Regions from separate parts of the Streptomyces sp. NPDC093149 genome, predicted to be linked through region 1. Evidence: riboswitches for the same ligand, from Rfam matches in the RefSeq annotation. Region 1 holds a riboswitch; the other holds the start of a gene.
What was found. A riboswitch is a leader RNA that binds a small molecule or an ion and turns the genes downstream of it on or off. The one in region 1 is predicted to bind S-adenosylmethionine.
Positions count from the first base shown of each region.

Region 2: it holds a riboswitch for S-adenosylmethionine, as region 1 does, so the genes downstream of both, thrC (threonine synthase) here and ACIQCZ_RS21785 (aminotransferase class V-fold PLP-dependent enzyme) in region 1, are expected to answer to the same signal.

Region 1 covers NZ_JBIVON010000007.1:73,735-77,351, reverse strand. Annotated here, with positions in the region: gene ACIQCZ_RS21795 (rhomboid family intramembrane serine protease) at 1-200, shown strand, start outside; gene ACIQCZ_RS21790 (Lrp/AsnC family transcriptional regulator) at 197-478, shown strand; gene ACIQCZ_RS21785 (aminotransferase class V-fold PLP-dependent enzyme) at 561-1,937, opposite strand; SAM riboswitch class IV at 2,113-2,230, opposite strand; gene trpD (anthranilate phosphoribosyltransferase) at 2,478-3,542, opposite strand.
Region 2 covers NZ_JBIVON010000001.1:161,196-164,812, forward strand. Annotated here, with positions in the region: gene ACIQCZ_RS00840 (trehalose-6-phosphate synthase) at 1-510, opposite strand, end outside; gene ACIQCZ_RS00845 (glucosyl-3-phosphoglycerate synthase) at 565-1,515, opposite strand; SAM riboswitch class I at 1,669-1,795, shown strand; gene thrC (threonine synthase) at 1,813-3,114, shown strand; gene ACIQCZ_RS00855 (MoaD/ThiS family protein) at 3,144-3,422, shown strand.

The DNA of each region.
Region 1 (3,617 bases):
CCGCCTGGATCGTGCTGATCTTCTGGTTCGTCCTGCAGTGGCTGGCGGTCCAGAGCGCGGGCAGCGGAGGGCCCGGGGTGGCCTATCTGGCCCATGTGGTCGGCTTCGCCCTCGGCTTCCTCTACGCCTGGGGACGTTATCGGCGTACGGATAGAGTGAAGACTCCAGCCACGGCCACCGAGGGAGAAAGCCAGCCGTGATCACCGCGATCGTGCTCATCAAAACCAGCGTGGACCGGATTCCCGAGATCGCCGAGGCCATCGCCGCGCTGGACAGCGTCAGCGAGGTCTTCTCGGTCACCGGTACGTACGACCTGATCGCCATGGTCCGGGTGGCCAAGCACGACGATCTGGCGGACGTCATCCCCGGGCGGATCAGCAAGATCCCCGGCGTCGAGGCCACCGACACGCACGTGGCCTTCCGTACGTACTCGCAGCATGACCTGGAGGCCGCCTTCGCCATCGGCCTCGACGCGTAGACACACCCTCCTTACGGCGTAACGCTCCGGCGGGGGAAGGGCCGTTCGAGCGCCCGTCCCCCGCCGAAGCGTTGCGCACGCGTCAGAGCTGCGCCGCTCCCCGGTCCGGGACGCAGCGGCCGCCCTCGGTGCGGTACTTCCACTGAGCCCCCTTGCTCACCAGCTCCCCGACCGCGCGGACGAAGCGCTCGATGTGCTCGTCCGGCGTACCGGCGCCGAAGCTCACCCGGATCGCGTTCAGGGGGAGCTCACCCGGCTCGGCCTCCGGCGCGCCGCACTCGCCGACCTCCTGCGGGTCACTGCCGAGCAGGGTACGGACCAGCGGATGGGCGCAGAACAGGCCGTCGCGGACCCCGATGCCGTACTCGGCGGAGAGTGCGGCGGCGAAGTGCGAGCTGTTCCATCCCTCCACCACGAACGAGATCACGCCGACCCGCGGGGCGTCGTCGCCGAACAGCGAGAGCACCTTGACCTCGGGGACGTCGGCGAGACCGGCCCGGACCGCGGCGACGAGGTGCTGCTCCCGGGCGACGAGGCGGTCGAAGCCCGCCTCGGTGAGCGCCTTGCAGGCGGAGGCGATGGAGTACACGCCGATGACATTGGGGGAACCGGCCTCGTGGCGGGCCGCGGTGGAGTGCCACTCGACCTCCACCCCGCCGTCGGTACGGCGGGCGACCTTGCGGGAGGCACCGCCGCCGGCCAGGTACGGCTCGGCGTTCTGCAGCCAGTCGGCCCGGCCCGCGAGCACACCCGAGCCGAACGGCGCGTACAGCTTGTGCCCGGAGAAGGCCACCCAGTCGACGTCCAGCTCGGCGATGTCGACGGGGTGGTGCGGGGCGAGCTGCGCGGCGTCCAGCACGATCCGGGCACCGTGTGCGTGCGCGGCAGCCGCCAGTTCCTTGACCGGCCACAGCTCACCGGTGACGTTGGAAGCACCGGTCACGCAGACCAGCGCGGGGCCGTAGGGGTCACGGTCGGCGAGCGCGCGCTCCAGCGTCTCGACGGCCTGCGCCGGGGTGCGCGGAGCGTTCAGATAGGTCACCCGGGCGTCGCGCCACGGCAGCAGGGAGGCGTGGTGCTCGGTCTCGTAGACGAAGACCTGGCAGTCGGCGGGGACGACGGCGGCCAGCAGGTTGAGGGAGTCGGTGGTCGACCGGGTGAAGATCACCTGATCGTCCGCGCGGCAGCCGAGGAACTCGGCGACGGTCGCGCGGCTGTTCTCGAAGAGGTCCGTGGAGAGCTGCGAGAGGTACCCGGCGCCACGGTGGACGCTGCCGTAGTACGGGGCGTACGCGGCGACGTCGTCCCAGACGCGCTGGAGAGCCGGGGCACTGGCGGCGTAGTCGAGCGCCGCATAGGTGACTTCACCACCCGTGACCAGCGGAACCGTTACATCCTTACCCAGAACCGGCAGAGGGGCACAAAGCGACTGGTCGGCGGCAGCGGTGAAGACAGACATGGCGAACTCCCGTAAGAGGCAGGCGAATTGCATGCGCCGACGGATACGCGGCAGCGCAGCGGAAAGTGAAAAAGGGGGTGCGGAGGAGGGCTGAGAAGCCCTATCGCATTCGCGTGCTCACAAGAGACTCCCTAGGGACCAGGACCCCGGGGGTTGGCATTCACAGATGCCGAGGGGCCCGCGCTTGCCGCAGACCTCGCTGCCTACGGCCTGGTCTTCACCCGGGGCACCCCGCCACGGACGGAGGGTTGCCGGACAGCGGGCCGGGGCCGTAGTCGCTGTCACTCATGACCTGCGCAGCATCTTGCCATACGTACAAGAACGCGCAAGGCGCGGTCCAGGATCCGGACCGCGCCCCACGTCACCCGACAGGCTCTCAGAGCCTGTCGGGTGGCCTCGGATCGGATGGCGGGCGCGGTCTGGTGCGTGCGATTCCGAGGCGGAGGAGGGAGTCGACGCGGAGCGTCGGCGACCGACGACGACGCGGGAAGCGTGCGTGCCAGGGCGTGGCCGCCCGGTCGGAGGCCACCCGACAGGCTCTCAGGCGTTGCTGACCGCCACCCAGCGCTCCAGCGCGCGCCGCGCCGCACCGGAGTCGATGGACTCGGCGGCCTTCGCGATCCCGGCGGCGATCTGCTCGTTCAGCGTGCCGTCCGTCGGGTCCAGGGCGACCAGTGCGGCCGCCGAGTTGAGCAGCACGGCCTCCCGTACGGGCCCGTGCTCGCCGGCCAGCACCCGGCGCGCCACATCCGCGTTGTACGAGGCGTCGGCGCCGCGCAGCGCCTGTGCCGGCACCAACTGAAGGCCGACGTCGCGCGGGTCGAACGCCTCCTCGCGCACCGATCCGTCCCGGACCACCCAGACGCGCGAGGTAGCGGTCGTCGTCAGCTCGTCCAGGCCGTCGTCACCGCGGAAGACCAGCGCGGAGTTGCCGCGCTCCGCGAGGACGCCCGCGACGATCGGCGCCATCCGCAGATCGGCCACGCCGATGGCCTGCGAGCGCACCCTGGCCGGGTTGGTGAGCGGTCCGAGGATGTTGAAGGTGGTCTGGGCACCGAGCTCCTTGCGGGCCTTGGCCGCGTACCGCAGGGCGGGGTGGAACTTCACCGCGAAGCAGAAGGTGATGCCCGCCTCCTCGGCCACCTCGACCACCCGCTGCGCACTGAGCTCCAGATTGACGCCGAGCTTCTCCAGCACGTCGGAGGAACCGCTCGCCGAGGAGGAGGCGCGGTTGCCGTGCTTGACGACCTTGGCACCGGTGCCCGCGATGACGATCGCCGACATCGTGGAGATGTTGACCGTCTTGGCGAGATCGCCGCCGGTGCCGACGATGTCGACCGTGCGACCGGGCACGTGGATGGTGTTGGCGTGCTCGTACATCGCACGCACCAGGCCCGACACCTCGTCGACCGTCTCGCCCTTGGCACGCAGGGCCACCGCGAAACCGGCGATCTGCACATCGCTCGCCTCGCCGCTCATGATGCGGTCCATCGCCCACGCGGTGTCCTCCGCGGTCAGGTTCTCGCCGCGCAGCAGGGGGCTCAGCAGGCCGGGCCAGGAACGGTCCGCCACGCTGTCGCCGCCGACCGGGGTCACAACGTTCATGGTCCGCTCCTGGGGTCCACAGCCGAAAAAAGGGGTAAGGCCCACCCTATCGAGCGCCGCGGACAGCGAAGAGCC
Region 2 (3,617 bases), on a different contig from region 1:
GTAGTCCTGCACCAGCACGGCCGCGCCCGGGCCCGCCCCCTCGGCGAGCGCCACGGCGAAGGCCCGGTTGTAGGTCTCGAACGATGCCCACTGACGCCGGAACTCCGCGTCGAAGACCGGTTCCAGCGGGGTCTGGTACAGCATGTGATGGACGAACCAGAGCACCGAGTTCGCGATGCCGTTGTACGCGTCCGCGTGCACGGCGGCGTCGATGTCGAGCATGCGGACGCCCTGCTCACCGACCCCGCGCCGGACCGCCTCCCGGTCCCCGTCGCTGAGTGCGGCGCACACCCACAGCTTGTCCTTCACGGCGCTCAGCCCGGATACGAGCCCGCCGCCGCCCCGCTTCGCGTCGAGCGATCCGTCCGTGGCCAGGGTGTACGACACCGGGCCGCGGTTGGACGCGACGAGAACCTGCTCACAGGGCTCGGCGGGCGGCCGGTCCGAAGGCTCGGCAGGGAGCCGGGCGGCGGGCCGGGCGGCGGACTGGGCTTCGTGCTCGGAGACCATGTTGCGGAATCTAGCCCGATCACGAACCACCCAAACGTGCGAAGTCAGGCGACGTCAGGCCGCGCGGCGCGAAACGTACTCCTCGATCTCGCGCATCGGCGGGCGCTCCTCGGTGTCCACCGGATGGGTGCGCGGTACGAAGCCGTCCTCGCCGCGCTCGAACTGGGTGAGCGAAGGCCGCACCAAGTGGCCGCGGGACAGCCGGAGCTGGGCGGTCCGGTAGATCGCCGCCGCCATCCGGCCGAGCGCCTGCCCGTCCTGGTGGCGGTGCTTGCGGACCCCCACGTCCACCTGGGCCAGCGCGTCCAGGCCCACGGTGTGCAGCGCGTCGACCAGGAGGCCCAGTTCCACCCCGTAACCGACGGGGAAGGGCAGCTGTTCGAGGAGCGAGCGGCGCGCCGCGTACTCGCCGCCCAGCGGCTGGACGAAGCCGGCCAGCTGCGGCCAGTGCAGATTGAGCAGCGGACGCGCCACCAGCTCGGTGACCCGTCCGCCCTGCCCCGCCGTGTCACCGAGCGGGCGGTCGTACATCGCCTTGACGAACCGCACGTCCGGGTCGGTCAGCAGCGGGCCGACGATGCCGGAGACGAAGTCGGCCGAGAATTCCTTCAGATCGGCGTCGACGAAGCAGACGATGTCACCGCCGGTCACCAGGAGCGACCGCCACAGCACTTCGCCCTTGCCGGGCACGGCCGGTATCCGCGGGAGTATGTCGTCGCGGTGCACCACCCGCGCACCGGCCTCCCGGGCCACCTTCGCCGTGGCGTCCGTGGAACCGGAATCGATCACCACGAGCTCGTCGACCAGCCGGACCTTCTCCATCAGCTCGCGCCGGATCGCCGTGACTATCTCGCCGACCGTCGCCTCCTCGTTCAGCGCGGGCAGCACGACGCTCACGCTCCCGCGACGCGGGTCCCGGGCCTTGGCGGCGAGGAGCCGGTCCAGCGGGCGGTCGGCGGCCGACCAGGAGCGCCTGGCCAGCCAGCTTTCGACCTCTTCCAGCACGGTCGATACTCCCTGTATGTGATCCATCTCGCGGTTCGGACGACTATCTCAACTGTCCGGTGCTTCGGTTACAGTCTTGAACAACGCGGACGGCCGTCGCATGTCGGGGTCGGTCCGCCAATAAATGCCTGGATCGGAGATCCAGTGCCACAGCGCTCATCCAGAGGGACTGAGGGAACGGCCCGTTGAAGTCCCGGCAACCCTCCTGCCGACCGCGAGGTCAGGTGGGGAAGGTGCCAATTCCGTCTCGTGGCGAAACGCGCCGCGAGGAAGATGAGGAGAAAGGGCCTCGCCTCCATGGCTGCGCAGACCGTTGCAGTAAGCACCAATTCTTCCACCGACGCCGTCGACCTCGGCCCCGCCGCGGCGCTTTCCTGCCGCGAGTGCGGCGAGCGTTTCGAACTCGGCCCCATTTTCGCCTGCGCGTCCTGTTTCGGGCCGCTCGAAGTGGCGTACGACCTGCCGAGCGGCTCTCCCGACGAGCTGAAGAAGCGCATCGAGGCCGGGCCCGACAACATCTGGCGCTACGCGCCGCTGCTGCCGGTCCCCGCCGATGTCGCGGACAAGCCCAACATCAACCCCGGCTTCACCAAGCTGGTCAAGGCCGACAACCTCGCCCGCGAGCTGGGCGTCACCGGTGGCCTGTACGTCAAGGACGACTCCGGCAACCCGACGCACTCCTTCAAGGACCGCGTCGTCGCCATCGCCGTCGAGGCCGCCCGCGCCTTCGGTTTCACCACCCTCTCCTGCTCCTCCACCGGGAACCTCGCCGGTGCGGTGGGTGCCGCCGCCGCCCGCGCCGGCTTCCGCTCCTGCGTCTTCATCCCGCACGACCTGGAGCAGGGCAAGGTCGTCATGGCCGCGGTGTACGGCGGCGAGCTGGTCGGCATCGAGGGCAACTACGACGACGTCAACCGCTTCTGCTCGGAGCTCATCGGCGACCCGCTCGGCGAGGGCTGGGGCTTCGTCAACGTCAACCTGCGCCCGTACTACGGCGAGGGCTCCAAGACCCTGGCGTACGAGATCTGCGAGCAGCTCGGCTGGCGGCTGCCCGACCAGATCGTCATCCCGATCGCGTCCGGATCGCAGCTCACGAAGATCGACAAGGGGCTGCAGGAGCTGATCAGGCTCGGACTCGTCGAGGACAAGCCGTACAAGATCTTCGGCGCCCAGGCCGAGGGCTGCTCCCCGGTCTCCACCGCCTTCAAGGCCGGTCACGACGTCGTGCGGCCCCAGAAGCCGAACACCATCGCCAAGTCCCTGGCGATCGGCAACCCGGCCGACGGCCCGTACGTCCTGGACATCGCGCGGCGCACCGGCGGCGCGGTCGAGGACGTCGACGACGAGCAGGTCGTCGACGCGATCAAGCTGCTGGCACGCACCGAGGGCATCTTCGCGGAGACGGCCGGCGGGGTGACGGTCGGCGTGACGAAGAAGCTGATCGAAGCCGGTCTGCTCGACCCGACGCTGACCACCGTCGTCCTCAACACCGGCGACGGCCTCAAGACCCTGGACGCGGTGGCCGCCACCTCGCAGGCGACCGCGACGATCCGGCCGAGCCTGGACGCGTTCCGCGCCGCCGGCCTCGCCACCAGCTGACCACCCGAGACCGAAGGAAGGCACCCGCCATGAGCGTCAAGGTCCGCATCCCTACCATCCTCCGCACCTACACGGGCGGCCAGGCCGAGGTCCCGGCCGAGGGCTCGACCCTCTCCCAGGTCATCGAGTCCCTGGAGCGGAACCACCCGGGCATCGCCGCCCGCGTCCTGGACGACCAGGGCAAGCTGCGCCGCTTCGTGAACGTGTACGTCAACGACGACGACGTGCGCTTCGAGGGCGGTCTGGAGACGGCGACGCCGGACGGCGCCGGAATCTCGATCATCCCGGCCGTCGCGGGCGGCTGCTGATCCTGCGCCCGACTGCACAGCGTTATGGGAATTGCCCCCTCTGCGAGAGAAGCGGAGGGGGCAATTCTGCATGGTTGAGCGCGGTACAGTGTGGGAAGTCCCCCCAGCCGCCCGTGCCGCCCGCATATGAGAATGCGCCTGGTCGCGACAAGATGCAGCCAAAGTGTCGGATCTCCTTGCGTCATAAGTCACGTT